DNA from 3 places in the Streptomyces sp. AHU1 genome. Region 1 is predicted to be linked to each of the others. Evidence: riboswitches for the same ligand, from Rfam matches in the RefSeq annotation. Region 1 holds a riboswitch; each other region holds the start of a gene.
What was found. Region 1 has a riboswitch for thiamine pyrophosphate ahead of ACICHK_RS35890 (purine-cytosine permease family protein). Riboswitches for the same ligand answer to the same signal wherever they lie in the genome.

Region 2: linked by a shared signal. The riboswitch ahead of thiC (phosphomethylpyrimidine synthase ThiC) and the one ahead of ACICHK_RS35890 (purine-cytosine permease family protein) in region 1 are both predicted to bind thiamine pyrophosphate.
Region 3: linked by a shared signal. The riboswitch ahead of thiO (glycine oxidase ThiO) and the one ahead of ACICHK_RS35890 (purine-cytosine permease family protein) in region 1 are both predicted to bind thiamine pyrophosphate.

Annotation. Positions count from the first base shown of each region.
Region 1 is NZ_CP174283.1:8,136,319-8,141,506, reverse strand. Features, by position in the region: gene ACICHK_RS35910 (MBL fold metallo-hydrolase) at 1-59, opposite strand, end outside; gene ACICHK_RS35905 (hypothetical protein) at 249-866, opposite strand; gene ACICHK_RS35900 (phospholipase) at 1,007-2,374, opposite strand; gene ACICHK_RS35895 (alpha/beta fold hydrolase) at 2,525-3,358, opposite strand; TPP riboswitch at 3,552-3,645, shown strand; gene ACICHK_RS35890 (purine-cytosine permease family protein) at 3,637-5,037, shown strand; gene thiD (bifunctional hydroxymethylpyrimidine kinase/phosphomethylpyrimidine kinase) at 5,105-5,188, shown strand, end outside.
Region 2 is NZ_CP174283.1:4,493,691-4,498,878, forward strand. Features, by position in the region: gene thiC (phosphomethylpyrimidine synthase ThiC) at 1-1,345, opposite strand, end outside; TPP riboswitch at 1,338-1,494, opposite strand; gene ACICHK_RS20060 (YibE/F family protein) at 1,566-3,059, shown strand; gene ACICHK_RS20065 (SsgA family sporulation/cell division regulator) at 3,141-3,578, opposite strand; gene ACICHK_RS20070 (IclR family transcriptional regulator) at 3,680-4,468, opposite strand; gene ACICHK_RS20075 (DUF5326 family protein) at 4,968-5,180, opposite strand.
Region 3 is NZ_CP174283.1:2,694,129-2,699,316, forward strand. Features, by position in the region: gene metF (methylenetetrahydrofolate reductase [NAD(P)H]) at 1-209, opposite strand, end outside; gene thiE (thiamine phosphate synthase) at 338-997, opposite strand; gene ACICHK_RS12260 (Rv2175c family DNA-binding protein) at 1,088-1,459, opposite strand; gene ACICHK_RS12265 (NAD(P)/FAD-dependent oxidoreductase) at 1,525-2,688, opposite strand; gene ACICHK_RS12270 (hypothetical protein) at 2,796-3,173, opposite strand; TPP riboswitch at 3,225-3,337, shown strand; gene thiO (glycine oxidase ThiO) at 3,335-4,501, shown strand; gene thiS (sulfur carrier protein ThiS) at 4,498-4,698, shown strand; gene ACICHK_RS12285 (thiazole synthase) at 4,703-5,188, shown strand, end outside.

The DNA.
Region 1 (5,188 bases):
GCGCTCGGATACGGCGTCGCACAGCCCAGGACCGTGAGGTGGAGAAGCCCGTCGCTCATCCCGGGATCCTAGGCCCTGTCGTCAAATTCCCGCCTGCCCCGCGACGCCCGGCACTCCCCCTAGCTCTTCGAGCAGGGGGTGCCCCCAGAGCACGCTCCCCCGAGCTCTCGGCTTCGCTCGAGCAGGGGGGACCCCCACGACGCCGCAGGGCCGCCCTTCGGGCGACGACGGGAATGTGACGACAGGGCCTAGGACACGTGATCCACACCCGGCGGAAACCCGTGGACGCCGTCGTCCACGTGCGCGCCCTCCGGGATGTCGAGGGGGCAGATTCCCCAGTCCCGGGCGATGGCCATGACGTGCTGCTCGTTCGGCATGCCGGCGTGCCAGTCGTCCCATTCGGCATCGCTCCAGTCCTCCCGGCACTCCTCCAGCCCCCTTTGTCCGACACCGAGCCGGCGCTCGATCCCGGTGGGCTCGCCGAGCCGCATGGGCACGTCGCCGGTGCAGCCGTCGTAGCAGTAGGCCCGGACGACTCGGCCGGCCTCCACTCTCGCCCAGGCGTGGTGCTCGCCGATGCGGTCGGTGCTGAAGTACTGGAGGTCGCCGAAGCGCCCGCCGAGCGTCCCGAGCCAGGACAGGATGGCGGGGCCGTCGCCGTCGCGCCCGTCGTCGAGGTGGATCCGGCCGTGCGCCAGGGTCCAGCCGTCCACGGGGGACGCCACGAAGACGCCCCGCGTGTACGCCGCTTCGGTCCCCGCCTCCCAGTCCATCGCCACCCGTCCGGCCAACCCGAGCGCGTCGGCGACCTCCCCGCTGCCGGCACCCGGCACGGCCAGCCAGGACGTCTTGTATCCGATCCCCATGGCGATCCCCTCCCACGTCTGTGGACGGGGATCCTGCCGTACGGCACCGACACGCGCCCTCGGCGTCCCGGCACGCACGTGAGCCCCGCCCGGTCGCACCCGAGGGGGAACGGCCGGGCGGGGCTCGCGGTCCCGTCCGGTTACGGATACACGTACGTGTTCAGGGTGTTCACCGCGGAGGCGGGGTCGCCCAGGTCGTAGCGGTCGACGGCGAGGTAGTTGGGCTTCTTGCGGGCGGCCGGCTCGCAGAAGCGGCGGGCCCGGTCGGCGAGTTTGGTGTTGTCCGTGCCGACGGTCCCGGCGATGGTGGCGTCGCGGAAGTGGTTCATGACGAAGAGGGGGCGGAAGCCCGGCTCGGTGCGGGTGAGCGGCACGTTCGTGTCCGCGCCGTACCAGCGGCTGTAGCAGGACCAGTCGGAGGAGCCGAGCCCCGAACCCATGGACCAGTAGTTCTCGACCGTCCACTCACGCTGGTACATGACGCCGAAGCTGTCCCGGGTCAGTCCGGCGGACTCGTCGGACGCACGGCTGTGGTCGGTGAAGACGAGCAGGCGCTGTCCGGCGGCGGTCAGGTCGGCGAGCTTCGGCCAGCCGTTCTCGCGCACGCCGGTCCGGTCGGGACGGTAGAGGACGTCGGACAGGCCGTTCACGCGGGCGAGTTCGGAGCGCAGGACACCCGGGTCGACGTAGTCCTCCAGGAAGACGGTGACGAACTGGTCGGGGTGCTGCTTCAGGAAGTCGACCATGCGCTGGAGGTCGACCCAGAGCGCGACCGGCCTGCTGACGAGGGTGCAGCTGTTGTGGCAGAGGATCGCACCGTCGGGCGTCTGGTGCAGGTCGAGCATGAAGCCCCGTACACCGTCCGCGAGTTGCTGGTTGATGCCGCGGTTCTGATTCGGGAAGAAGTTGACGAAGGGCGGGGCGAATCCGCCGTCCACGCCGTTCGCGTAGGCGTTGTGGGCGGTGAGGAACGTGACCTGGTCCAGGGTTCGCTGGTCCTGGGGCGGCATCGGCCGGGTCGCGGGCACGACCGGGGTGAGGTACCAGGAGGCGAGGGCGCCGGGCGAGCCGATCGCCAGCTGGGCCGGGTAGTTGGAGCCCGCGGATTTGTCGGCGACGGTCAAGTACCTGTTCGTTCCGGGGTTTTTGAGCGCGTACTGTTCGGTGCCGCTCGGTGTCACCTCCCACGCGGCGTCCGCGCTCGTACAGGCGACGGTCCGGGCCTGGTCGCCCGAGCGGCCCAGACAACTGCCCGCCGTGTCGGCGCTCTCGAGCACGAACGAGGAGCCGTTCTGGCGCAGGGTCCACTGCTGGTGGTCCTCGTTGCCCTTGGGGTTGTGCTGGACGATCGCGCCCGCGCTGTCGGCGGCGTTCAGTCCGGTGACGGCGCTCTGGACGTAATAGGCCCCGGTGGCGGGGACTTCGGCGGCTTCGGCGGGTGCGGGGACGGCAAGAGCGGATCCCAGTACGGCGGTGGCGGCGAACAGGGAGCGTCGGCTCGGTCTCATGGCACGTGTTCCCTTCCTGTGGGAAGCATGAGCATGCCATGCGAAGGCGGGTGGCCGGAGGCATCGCGGCAGGGATCACGTCAACCGCGGGAATCGGGGGATTCCGTCCGACTCGCTTCGGTGGAAGCGCCGTTCACCCGCCGGGCGGGGTCAGACGGCGCCGTACCGCGTCCCGGGGTGCTCGATCCGCGTGACGAACGCGGTGAGGTCGGCGACCACACGTTCGGGCTGTTCCCAGTGGACGCAGTGACCGGTCCCCGGATAGGCGAGGAAGTCGGCGCCGTGGACGGCGTCCAGGATGGTCCGCTGGTCCTCACGGGGCAGGAACTCGTCCTGTTCGCCCCAGACGACGAGGGTGGGCACCAGGATGCCCGCGAGGGTCGCGCGCAGATCGGTGTCGAGGAGACCGCGGACGGTGTCCTTCCAGACGTACGCGGGGAGTTTGAGGTTCTCCTCGATCATGGTCTCGACGAAGCCCCGGGCGATCGGGCGGGCCACCGTGCCGGCCAGGAAGTCCTCGACGAACGCGCGGGGCACGGGATCGGACAGGGTTTCCACGGCCTTCACCACCCTGGTGACAGCCGGTTTGTCCGCGAGGGTGCCGGGGACGCCGAGCAGCACCAGACCCGCGATGCGGTCGGGGTGGCTGCCGGCGACGATGCGCGCCGGTACGCCGCCGCTGGACGCCCCGACCAGGACGGCCCGGGAGATGCCGACCACGTCCAAGAAGGCCACCAGGTCCGCGGCGAAGTCGTCGGGGGTGTAGCCCTCCGGGGGCCGGCCGGCGTCGCCGTGCCCGCGCTGAGTGGGCGCGTAACCGTGCAGGGACGCCGGAAGGCGCCTCAGGAGGGGTTCGAAGGACCACCAGGAGTCGGCCAGACCGTGCACGAAGACGACCGGTGTGCCACCGGGGTAGCCGGCGTCGGCGTACGGGAGGGCGAGTCCTTCCCGCACCTGCGCGGACTTCAGGGAGATCACGGTCACGGCACCCTGCCTCCTTCCGCCCGGCCGCCGGGGTCCGGGAACCCGGGGGCAAAGAGCGAGCGGCGATCACTTCCGACAGTACCGAGGGGCGGCACCCGCCGCGCTGTGAAACGGTCCGGCCGGGGGCCGGGCACGGGTTCCGGCGGCGGGACCCGCTCCCGGCCGGTCCCCGGGAGCGGTTAGGGTGTGCGTCGTACCGGACACGGGGTGCCCGTCCGAGGGCTGAGATCACACCCGTCGAACCTGAACCAGTTCGTACTGGCGGAGGGATGTCTTCCATGCCATTGGCGCATGTTCCCGGCGGGCTGCCCGCCGACAGCCGGCCCGCCGTCTTCGACGGACGGATGCCCGCCGCACCCGGCGACCTGCGGGTGGAGGGGCACGGCATCGAGCCGGTCCCCGAGACCAACCGGTACGGCGGGGCCGGGCGCCTGTTCACCGTGTGGTTCGCCCCGAACCTGACGATGACGGGCGTGTTCACCGGCACCATCGGCATCGCGCTGGGCCTGGACTTCACCACCGCTCTCGCGGCGGTGGTCCTCGGAACCGTGCTCGGCGCACTGCCCACCGCCTATCTCAGCACCTGGGGCGGCCTCACCGGCACCGGTCAACTCCCGCTCGCGCGGCTCGCGTTCGGCCGCTCGGTGGTGCTGCCCGGGATGCTCCAGTGGCTGTCCTCGGTCGCCTGGGACGCGTTGATCGGCCTGTTCGGCGGGGACGCGCTGGCGCGGCTGTGCGGCTGGCCGTTCTGGCTCGGCGTGCTGGTGATGATGGCGGCCCAGGGGGCCCTGGGCGTGCTCGGCTACGAAGCGATCCACCGTCTGCAGATCGTCATGACGTTCGTGCTCGCCGTGGCCTTCGCGGTGATCGCCTGGCGGATGCTCGACGGGGTCCACCCCGCGACGACCGGGTCCGCGACCGGCGCCGACCGCGCGGGGGCGTTCGTGCTCACCAGCACCATCGCGCTGAGCCTGTCGCTGTCCTGGGCGCCGTACGCCGGTGACTTCAGCCGCTACCTGCCGCGCACGACGTCCCGCCCCCGGATGTTCTGGTGCACCCTGCTCGGGCTCGTCGCGTCCTTCGTCGCGGTGCAGGTCCTCGGGCTGTGGGGCGCGTCGGTGCTGACCGACCAGACGGCGGCGGGCGTGGACACGCTGCTGGGCGGCGGCGCCGCGGGCGCGTTCGGGCTGCTGGCCGTGGCGCTCGCCGCGGTGTGCAGCAACGCGATGAACGACTACAGCGGTTCGCTGGCCCTGCAGACCCTGGGGGTCCGGATACCGCGCCCGGTGGCGGCCGCCCTGGCCGCCGCGCTCGGCTTCCCGCTGGTGCTGTGGATGCACGCCGCCGACACCACGGCGCGCTTCCAGAACGTGCTGCTGTTCGTGGGCTGTTGGATCCCCGGGTTCGTCGCGATCGTCGTCGTCGACTGGATCGCCTGGGGGCGGGAGCGCGCGGGCGCCCCGGTCGACGTCTCCGCCGAGACGGCACGTCCGCGCTCCGGACGGCCGTCGCTGGTGGCCTTCGTCGCGGCGTTCGGCGCGGCCGTGCCGTTCATGGACACGAGCCTGTACGTCGGTCCGGTGGCCGACGCGCTGCACGGCGCCGATCTCTCCTACTACGTGGCGTTCCTCGTCGCCCTCGCCCTCTACGCCCCGCTGCGGCTGCGCCGCCGCGCCTGAGGGCCGCCGCCCGTCGATCCGCCGGTCGCGGGCCCCGGCCCGAAGCCGTACCCGAGAGGAACCCCTCATGACCGTACCGCCCCGTGTCCTGACGATCGCCGGATCCGATTCCGGCGGAGGCGCAGGGATCCAGGCCGACCTGAAGACCATG
Region 2 (5,188 bases), 3.6 Mb from region 1:
CGATGCCGGAGGTGATGTGGTCGTACGCCGGCGCGACGTCCGTCGTCAGCGGGCCGAGGGTATAGAACGGAGCTTCATCACAGATCTCCTGCTGAAGGTCGATGTTCTCCTTGATCTTGTGCATCGGGATGTGTCCCGGGCCTTCGATCATCGTCTGTACCTGAAAACGCTTCGCGACCGCGTTGAGTTCCCCGAGCGTCCTCAACTCCGCGAACTGTGCGGCGTCGTTGGCGTCCGCGATGGAACCCGGCCGCAGCCCGTCGCCGAGCGAATAGGTCACGTCGTACGCGGCGAGGATCTCGCAGAGTTCCTCGAAGTTCTCGTACAGGAACGACTCCTTGTGGTGGGCGAGGCACCAGGCCGCCATGATCGAGCCGCCGCGGGAGACGATGCCGGTCTTGCGGTTCGCGGTGAGCGGCACGTACGCCAGGCGCACGCCCGCGTGGACCGTCATGTAGTCCACGCCCTGCTCGGCCTGCTCGATGACGGTGTCCTTGTAGATCTCCCAGGTCAGCTCCTCGGCACGGCCGTCGACCTTCTCCAGGGCCTGATAGAGCGGCACCGTGCCGATAGGCACGGGGGAGTTGCGCAGCACCCATTCACGCGTGGTGTGGATGTTGCGGCCGGTGGACAGGTCCATGACCGTGTCGGCGCCCCAGCGGGTCGCCCAGGTCATCTTCTCCACCTCCTCCTCGATGGAGGAAGTGACCGCGGAATTGCCGATGTTGGCGTTGACCTTCACCAGGAACCGCTTGCCGATGATCATCGGCTCGATCTCCGGATGGTTGACGTTCGCGGGCAGCACAGCCCGGCCCGCGGCGATCTCCTCCCGTACGACCTCGGGGTCGACGTTCTCCCGGACCGCCACGAACTCCATCTCGGGCGTGATCTCACCGCGTCGCGCGTAGGCGAGCTGGGTGACCGCCTGCCCGGGACGCCCCCGGCGCGGCTGCCGCGGCCGGCCGGGGAAGACCGCGTCGAGATTGCGCAGCCCTCCGCGCGGGGACGTGTGCTTGATCCCGTCGTCCTCGGGACGGACGGGACGGCCCGCGTACTCCTCGGTGTCTCCCCGGGCGATGATCCAGCTCTCACGCAGCGGCGCCAGCCCCCTGCGCACATCGGTGTCGACGGCCGGATCGGTGTACGGGCCGGAGGTGTCGTACAACGTCACGGACTGCCCGTTGGTGAGGTGCACCTGGCGAACCGGCACCCGCAGATCGGGGCGTGTGCCCCCGATGTATGCCTTGTGCCAGCCGATGGACTGCTTGTCCCCGCCGTCCGGGGACGGCGGGGAAGCCCCGTCCGTCCGGCCGGAGGCAGGCGTGCGTACATCCTTGTCGGTCATGAGACCTACTCCCTACGCCGGCATTACCCGGTAACAGGTTCAGCGGTCGACGCAGCGGCTTCCGATCGTCGATGTTTCATGTGAAACATCGCGAAGACGGAGGTCAGCGCCCTCTCAGCCCGGTGCTCCGAGCTCCCGCGTGTGCAAAGGTGCCTCCACGCTAGCGTCATGTCTGGCGCGGTGAACAGAGGGCCCTTGACGTTCTTGCGATGATCGGGCGGTGACAACGACCCGGCAGCACCCGTTCCCTCCGTCCGAGCCACCGCGCCGTCCCGGCTCCGACGGCCACCATGGGCACGGTCCCGACGCCGGGCACAGGCATGAACACGGACCGGGCGGTGGCCACCAGGGCTCCGACGACGAACACGGTCCGGGTCCCGGCCGGGGGCACAGCACGCCTGCGAGCAGCGGACACGGGCATTCCCACAGCCACGGTCCCGCCGCGCCGGTCTCCAAGCAGCTGCGCAAGGTCATCGCCACGGTACTGATCCCCTTCGCGGCCGCGGTGGCGGTGGGTCTCGTGGTGCTGTGGCCCGGCGGCGCGCCCGCCCACGAGCGCACCGGTGTCGGCTTCGACCGGCAGACCCAGCAGGCGACGGTCACGAAGATCGACCAGGTGGACTGCAAGTCCGTGAACGCCTCCTCGGGGGCTCCGGCGGACGGCGCCTCCGCCGCCGGGGATTCCGCCGCCCAGCGCCGGGCGGCGGGGGAATGCAAGAAGGCGACGGTCCGGATCGACACCGGAAAGGACAAGGGCCGCACGTTCACCGAGATCGTTCAGCCAGATCAGTCACGGCAGCTGCACCAGGGCGAGAAGGTCGTCGTCGCGTACGAGCCCTCCGCCCCCAAGGAGCTCCAGTACTCGGTCACGGACGCGAACCGGAAACTGCCCCTGACGCTGCTCGCCGTGATTTTCGCGGTGGTCGTCGTGGTGATCGGCAGGATGCGCGGCGTCATGGCGCTGGTCGCCCTGGCCATCAGCTTCCTGATCCTCAACTTCTTCATCCTGCCCGCGATCCTGCAGGGCTCCGACCCGCTGCTCGTGGCCGTCGTAGGATCCAGCGCGATCATGCTGATCGCTCTCTACATGTGCCACGGCCTGTCGGCCCGGACCTCCGTGGCGGTGGTCGGCACCCTGCTCTCCCTGGTGCTGATCGGCCTGCTCGGCTCGGTCTTCATCGACTGGGCCGTGCTGACCGGCAACACCGACGACAGCACCGGCCTGATCCACGGTCTGTACCCGTCCATCGACATGAGCGGCCTGTTGCTGGCCGGCGTCATCATCGGTTCGCTCGGTGTCCTGGACGACGTGACGGTGACGCAGACGTCCGCGGTCTGGGAACTGCACGAGGCGAACCCCACGATGGGCTGGCGCGGCCTGTACCGCGCGGGCATCCGTATCGGCCGCGATCACATCGCGTCCGTCGTCAACACGCTCGTCCTGGCCTACGCGGGCGCCGCGCTGCCGCTGCTGCTGCTCTTCTCGATCGCGCAGAGCAGTGTGGACACCGTCGCCAACAGCGAACTGGTCGCCGAGGAGATCGTGCGCACGCTGGTCGGATCGATCGGTCTGGTCGCCGCCGTACCGGTGACGACCGCGCTGGCCGCCCTCGTGGTCGCCGCGGACCGCGAAGGCGGCGTGGCCGTCCCCGCGCAGCCCGCGGCTGCCAGGACGCCTGCACGGAGCGGCAGGGGCCGTCGCCGCAAGCACTGAGCCGTTCCTCGAAACGCTGAAACCATCCTGCTGTGGCGCCCCTAGTGAGGAAGCGTTACTCCGCTCCGGGCGGGCGGGGCTTCAGCCCGCGCTCTGCTCCTCCGTGAGGATGCGGTCGAGCACCGCGTCGAGGGACGTGTCGAAGCCCTCGAGGGAGCGTTCCTGCCCGAGCGGCACGAGCCGGTCCGTCCGGTCGAGGAACGCGACGAGCGGCGCGGTCCCGGACCTGAACAGCGCGTGATCGCCACCGACCTGAAGCCGGATCAGCACCTCGCCGAGTGCCTCCGGATCGGCCGGAGCGATGTGCACATCGCCGTCACCACAGGGCCCGCCCACCCCGTCGATCAGCAGTTCCCGCCCGAAAACCCAGGTCACAGGCGCGTCACCGGGCAAGTGGAAGGTCAATCGCACGGCGTACGGATCACAGGTCTCGTACCGCAGCTCGACAGGAATGCGGAAGGACAGCTCCTCGGACACGAGGAAGCTCATCATGACCTCTGCCTGCACCGACTCGCGCATCGCCTACCCCGTCGTTTGCCGTCGACTGGCCAGGAGTCGTCCCACCTGACACTGCTGGAAATCTTGCTCAATGTGTATGCCACATCACAAGGAGTGATTTTTCAGATACTGATAGAGAGGGTGAGTGTTCCCAGCAGCCCGCCGACCTCGCTCTGCAGCTTCCGTGCCGCGGGCATCAGCCGGTCGGCCTGGTGGGACGGGAGGGAGAAGGCCACGGCCGCGGCCGAACTGCCCGCGGTGACCGGGACGGCGGCGCAGACCGTGCCCAGCGCGTACTCCTGCCGCTCGATCACCGGTTCCATCCGCCCCGCTCGTTCCAGGCGTCGCAGCAGACGGTCCTCGTCACGCACCGTGTACGGAGTGATCGGCTGCACCGGGTGGCGGTCGAGGTGGTCACGCCGGGACCGTTCGTCCAGTTGGGCCAGCAGACACTGGCCGAGCGCGTGGGCGTGCCCGGTCTCACGGAAGTCGGCCCACTCCTCGACCGCGGGGTTCGCCGGAGCGTCGGCGACGCACATGACCTCGATCTCACCCTCGCGGTAGACCGCGTAGTACACGGGCGCGTCGATCGTGTCGCGCCAGTGCGCGAGCGTGTCCCTCATCGTGCTGCGACGTTTCTGCCGGGCTCCGCTGCCGCTCAACCGCTCGACGGCCTCGCCGAGGAAGAACAGCCCTCTGTCACGCCGGAGATAGCCCTCGTGGACCAGAGTGCGCAGCAGGTGGTAGGCGGTCGGCAACGCCAGTCCCGCCTCCCGGGCGAGCTGTTTGGCGGGGGCGCCCTGCTCACGCGAGGCGACGGCCTCCAGCAGACGCATCGCGCGCTGGACCGAGCCGATCAAAGTGGTGGTGTGAGAGTCCAGGGGAGCGGCTTCGGGCCCCGCGGAGGGGATGCGGGCCGGCCGTGCCGTCCCCGCGCCCGGCGAGGACGACGTGCGCGTCACCGGCGGTCCGGTGCGCCCGGTGAGCCCGTCCGCCGGCGCGGTGCGCCGAGCGGGTGCCTCCACCGCCGCGGTCCGGGCCGGCGCCGGCTCCCTGGGCGGAGCCGACGGAGTGTGCGAGAGGGGCGGCTGCCCCGGCGAGGTACGTGGCTGGACCGGTGGAACACGTGCCGCCGCGGGCGTGCCCGGTCGTCGGAAGGGTGGAGCGACGGATGGTGCGGGTGCGGTGTCGACCGTGGCCAAGGGGCACTCCGAAGAGCGAGGAGGACCGCCCGTGCGGGGGTTCACGGGAGGGGGCTGTGCGCTGCCCGCGGGATCGGCCCCGCGAGTTCCGGACTCTAACGGCCCGTCACCGCTCGTATGCGGCCTCGCCGGAAAACTTCCCTCGGCCGAGGGAACCTTGGGTTCCCTTTGCCCCTTCGCCGTTACCTGCCGCTCACCCTCTCGCGCCTCACCAGTCGCTCCGCGAGGAGGAACCCGACATGAACTTCCGCACGATGAAGATCAGCCCGCCGACCAGCGCGACGAAGACGAGCAGCTTGAAGAGCAGGCCGATGACGAACCCGACGACGGTCGCTATCAGACCGCCGAACACCACCAGGGCGATGATCGGCACCGCGACCCACTTCACCCACCACGGCATACCGCTGAAGATCTCCTGCATCGCCCTGT
Region 3 (5,188 bases), 5.4 Mb from region 1:
GCCCGGGTGGAGCCGCCGGCCCCGTAGGTCACGGAGACGAAGTCGGGGGCCACGGCCTCGACCCGTCGCAGGGCGTTCCACAGGTTCCGCTCACCCTTGGGGGTCTTCGGCGCCGAGAACTCGAAGGAAAAGGTCTGTTTGCCGGTCGCGAGCATGTCGCGCACGGTGCGCGCGCGATCAGTCCTGGTGGAAGCAGATCCGAGGGCCATACTCGCAGGTTAGCCAGAGGGCGACGGCCACCCAACCGAACCGCTGGCTTTTGTCCGATCTGTCGATTTCTTGTCCACCCCTCGGACAGCGGCCCGCCGGAACGCTCCCCGCGGACGGTCCGCGGGGGCTACGCCGTGCGCAGCCGCTTCGCGAATTCCGCCGCCGCCGCGCCCGGGTCGTCCGCCTCGGTGATCGCCCGTACGACGACGACGCGGCGGGCGCCCGCCTCGAGCACCTCGTCCAGCCGGCCGAGGTCGATGCCGCCGATCGCGAACCAGGGGCGGGCGGTGCCGAGGGCCGCCGTGCCGCGGACGAGGCCGAGCCCGGGCGCGTGGCGGCCGGGCTTGGTGGGGGTGGGCCAGCAGGGGCCGGTGCAGAAGTAGTCCACGCCCTCCTGGACGGCGGCGGCCCCGGCCTCGGCCTCGGAGTGCGTGGAGCGGCCGATGATCACCTCGTCGCCGAGGATCGCGCGGGCCGCGGGAACCGGGAGGTCCCCCTGGCCCAGGTGCAGGACGTCGGCACGGGCGGCGTGGGCCACGTCGGCCCGGTCGTTGACCGCGAGGAGCTTGCCGTGCCGGGCGCAGGCGTCCGCGAAGACCTGGAGGTGCTCCAGCTCCTCCCCCGCCTCCATGCCCTTGTCGCGCAGCTGCACGATGTCGACGCCGCCCGCGAGGACCGCGTCGAGGAACTCGGGGAGGTCGCCCTGGCGTCTGCGGGCGTCCGTGCAGAGGTAGACACGGGCGTCGGCGAGGCGGCCCCGCGCGGTCGTGGCGGCGGTCTCGGGCATGCGTGGGTCCCCCGTTGTCGGTGCGCGGGGAGCTCGGCGGCCGGGATCCTCCCGCCGCCGGGCTCCCCGCGCCGGACGGTCTCGATCAGGTCAGACGGCGAGCGCCTGGGCGCGGCGCTTCACCTCCGTGCCGCGATTCTCGCTCAGTGCCTGCGCGGGGGTGCCGGGCAGGGTCGGGTCGGGGGTGAAGAGCCATTCGAGGGCCTCTTCGTCGGAGAAACCGTCGTCCCTCAGGAGCGTCAGGGTGCCGACCAGGCCCTTGACGACCTTCTGCTCGGCCACGTCGATGAAGTCGGCGGGGACGTGCAGCGCGCGGTTCTCACCACGGCGTACGGCGATCAGCTGGCCCTCCTTGACCAGCTGCCGGACGCGCGTCACCTCGACGCCGAGCTGTTCGGCGATGTCGGGGAGGGTGAGCCAGGCGGGGACGAGAGCATCGGTCTTTGCGTCAATCTCGGTCACGGGACAAGCCTGCCATCCCGGACCGACAGCCGGAAGCCGAGGGCGTCCGACCCGGGGTGACGGGATCAGGCCGTGGCGCCCTTCAGCGGTCTCGACGGGTCCGCGAGCAGCGCCGGATCCATCGTGGCGCCCGCCTCGATCAGCCGGCGCCCCTGGGCGAGGTCCCTCGGGCGGCCCACCGCCAGGAGGGCGACGAGCCGCGCCTCGCGCAGCCAGCACACCGACCAGGAGGCGCCCGAGGGGTCCCCGCGCCACAGCAGGGTGTCGGCGGGCGTGTGGTGGCCGACGTACTGCACGAAACGGCCGAACTGCTCGGACCAGAAGTACGGCACGGGGTCGTAGGCGGCGGGCGTCTGGCCGACGATGTTCAGGGCGACCGTGCGCGGGCCCTGGAGGGCGTTGTCCCAGTGGTGGACGAGGAGGCGCTCCTCGTAGCGGCCCGAGGGGAACGAGGCGCAGTCGCCGACCGCGTAGACGTCCGGCAGGGAGGTGCGCAGGTGGTCGTCGGCGACGATCTCGCGGTGCGCGCCGAGTTCGATGCCGGAGCCGGCGATCCAGGCGGTCGCGGGCCGCGCGCCGATCCCGACGACCACGGCGTCGGCGGGCACCCGGGAGCCGTCGTCCAGGACCACCGCGCCGGGTTCGATCCGCTCCACGCGCGCGCCGGTGCGCAGCGAGGCCCCGCTGTCCGCGTACCAGGCGGTCATCGGGGCTGCCACCTCGGCGGGCAGCGCCCCGGCGAGCGGCCGGTCGGCGGCCTCGACGACGGTCACCGCGCAGCCCGCCTCGCGCGCCGCGGTGGCGAACTCTGCGCCGATCCAGCCCGCGCCGACCACCACGATGTCGTGCTGCCGGGCGAGGACGGGCCGCAGCCGGTCGGCGTCGTCCAGGGTGCGCAGCAGGTGCACCCCGGGCACGCCTTCGGCGCCGGGGAGCCGGATCGGTTCGGCTCCGGTGGCGACGACCAGGACGTCGTAGGGGACGGGTCCCGCGGCCGTGTCCAGTTCGTGGTCGCCGGGGCGCACGCCGAGCGCCTCGCTGCCCAGCCTGAGGTCGATGTCCAGGGCCTCGAAGTCGACGTCGAAGGCGGAGCCCTCGGCCTTGCCCAGCAGGACGGCCTTGGACAGCGGCGGCCGGTCGTAGGGCTGGTGCGGCTCCGCGCCGATCAGCGTGACGGTGCCGGTGAAGCCCTGTTCGCGCAGGGCGACGGCGGTCTGCACCCCGGCCATGCCCGCGCCCACCACGACGACCCGCCGTGCCGCGGGCTCTCGCTCCTGAGACTGTGCCTGCGTCTGATCGCTCACCTGATCACCATAGACACGTGACAATCCGTCAGTCAGCGGACGTGCTCGGTGACCTGTTCCACACCACCGGTCCTGGACGGTTCCTCGACCACGCTCGTCCCCTCGCCCGGCTGCGACTCCCAGGTCCAGGTCTCCTCCAGCCGCACCCGCCCGTCGGGCAGTTCCACGACGAGGGACACGCAGTGGCCCGACGCGGTGGTCCCGTCACCTCTGAGCTGCACGTACCGGAAGTCGAGGCGGTCGCCCTCGCGGGTGCCCACGAGGTGTCCGCGGACGATGTCGCCGCCCGCGTAGTCGGCCCAGACCACCCCGTCCTCCTCGTGGTAGGCGAACCGGGTGCCGGTGCCCACCTGGCCGGGGGCCTGGTCGGCGACGGGGGCGAGGACGAGGCCGTCGAGCGGTCGCGCCATGGGCGAGGCTCCCTTACTGAGACGGACGGGGGCGGGCTAGGGTGGCCAACGTAAAGCACTCGCGGGAGCCCGGACGCACCGGGCTGAGAGGGAGGCTGGGCGGCCTCCGACCGTACGAACCTGATCCGGGTCATGCCGGCGAAGGGAGGGGCTGGACGCCCATGCCGTCTGCACGTTCGTCGGACGTCCTCGTCGTCGGGGGCGGGATCATCGGTCTGGTGACGGCCTGGCGGGCCGCGCAGCGCGGGTTCACCACCGCGCTCGTGGACCCCGAGCCGGGCGGCGGGGCCGCCCAGGTCGCGGCGGGGATGCTCGCCGCCGTCACCGAACTGCACTTCGGCGAGGAGACCCTGCTGGGTCTCAACCTCGCCTCCGCGCGCCGTTATCCGGACTTCGCCGCCGAGCTCACCGAGGCCACCGGCCAGGACCTCGGCTACCGCCGGAACGGCACGCTGGCCGTCGCGCTGGACGCCGACGATCGCGCCCACCTGCGGGAACTGCACGCGCTGCAGGTCCGGTCGGGGCTGGAGTCGCAGTGGCTGAGCGGTCGTGAGTGCCGCCGTCTGGAGCCGATGCTCGCGCCCGGCGTGCGCGGGGGGCTGCGGGTGGACGGCGACCACCAGATCGACCCGCGGCGCCTCGCCACGGCCCTGGTCACCGCGTGCGAGCGGGCCGGAGTGGTGGTGCACCGGACCTGGGCGGAGCGGCTGGGCGTCGTACGGGAGCGGGCGACCGGTGTCGTCACCGCGGACGGCACCGACCTCGCCGCGGACCGGGTGGTGCTCGCCGGGGGCAGCCTCAGCGGGCGTCTGGCGGGCGTCCCGGACGACGTCGTGCCGCCGGTGCGCCCGGTCAAGGGGCAGGTGCTGCGGCTGACCGTGCCGCGGCGGTACGCGCCCTTCCTGAACCGCACCGTGCGGGCCGTGGTGCGCGGCAGCCACGTCTACCTGGTGCCGCGCGAGAACGGCGAGCTCGTGGTGGGCGCGACCAGCGAGGAGCTGGGCTGGGACACCACCGTGACGGCGGGCGGCGTGTACGAACTGCTGCGCGACGCCCACGAGCTGGTCCCCGGGATCACGGAGCTGCCGCTCACCGAGACCCGCGCGGGGCTGCGTCCCTGCTCGCCCGACAACGCCCCGCTGCTCGGCCCGAGCGCGCTGGACGGGCTGCTGCTGGCCACCGGCCACCACCGCAACGGCGTGCTCCTGACGCCGGTGACCGGCGACGTGATGGCCCACGTCCTGACCACGGGCGAACTCCCCGCCGAGGCCCGCCCCTTCACCCCCCAGCGCTTCGGCGCCACGGCCCGCACGGAGCTGCCCGTATGAACATCGTCGTCAACGGGGAGCGGCGGCGGATCGCCGCGGGAACCGCTCTCGACGCGCTCGTCGCGGCCCTCACCCCGGCACCGTCCGGGGTGGCCGCCGCCCTGAACGAGACCGTCGTCCCGCGCGCGCAGTGGTCGTCCACCCCGCTCCGCGAGGGCGACCGCGTCGAAGTCCTCACCGCCGTCCAAGGAGGCTGAACCCATGGCAGACGATCCCTTCGTCCTCGGCGGTACGGCCTACGCGTCCCGGCTGATCATGGGGACGGGCGGCGCGCCCAGCCTGGACGTGCTGGAGCGCTCCCTGGTGGCGTCCGGCACGCAGCTGACGACGGTCGCGATGCGGCGCGTGGACGCGTCCGTGCACGGCTCGGTCCTGTCGGTGCTCGACAGGCTGGACATCCGCGTCCTGCCGAACACGGCCGGCTGCTACACCGCGGGCGAGGCCGTGCTGACGGCCCGTCTGGCGCGCGAGGCGCTGGGCACCGATCTGGTCAAGCTGGAGGTCATCGCCGACGAGCGCACCCTGCTGCCCGATCCGATCGAGCTGCTCGACGCGGCGGAGACGTTGGTCGACGACGGTTTCACCGTGCTGCCGTACACGAACGACGACCCGGTGCTGGCGCGGAAGCTGGAGGACGTCGGCTGCGCGGCGATCATGCCGCTCGGCTCGCCCATCGGCTCCGGGCTC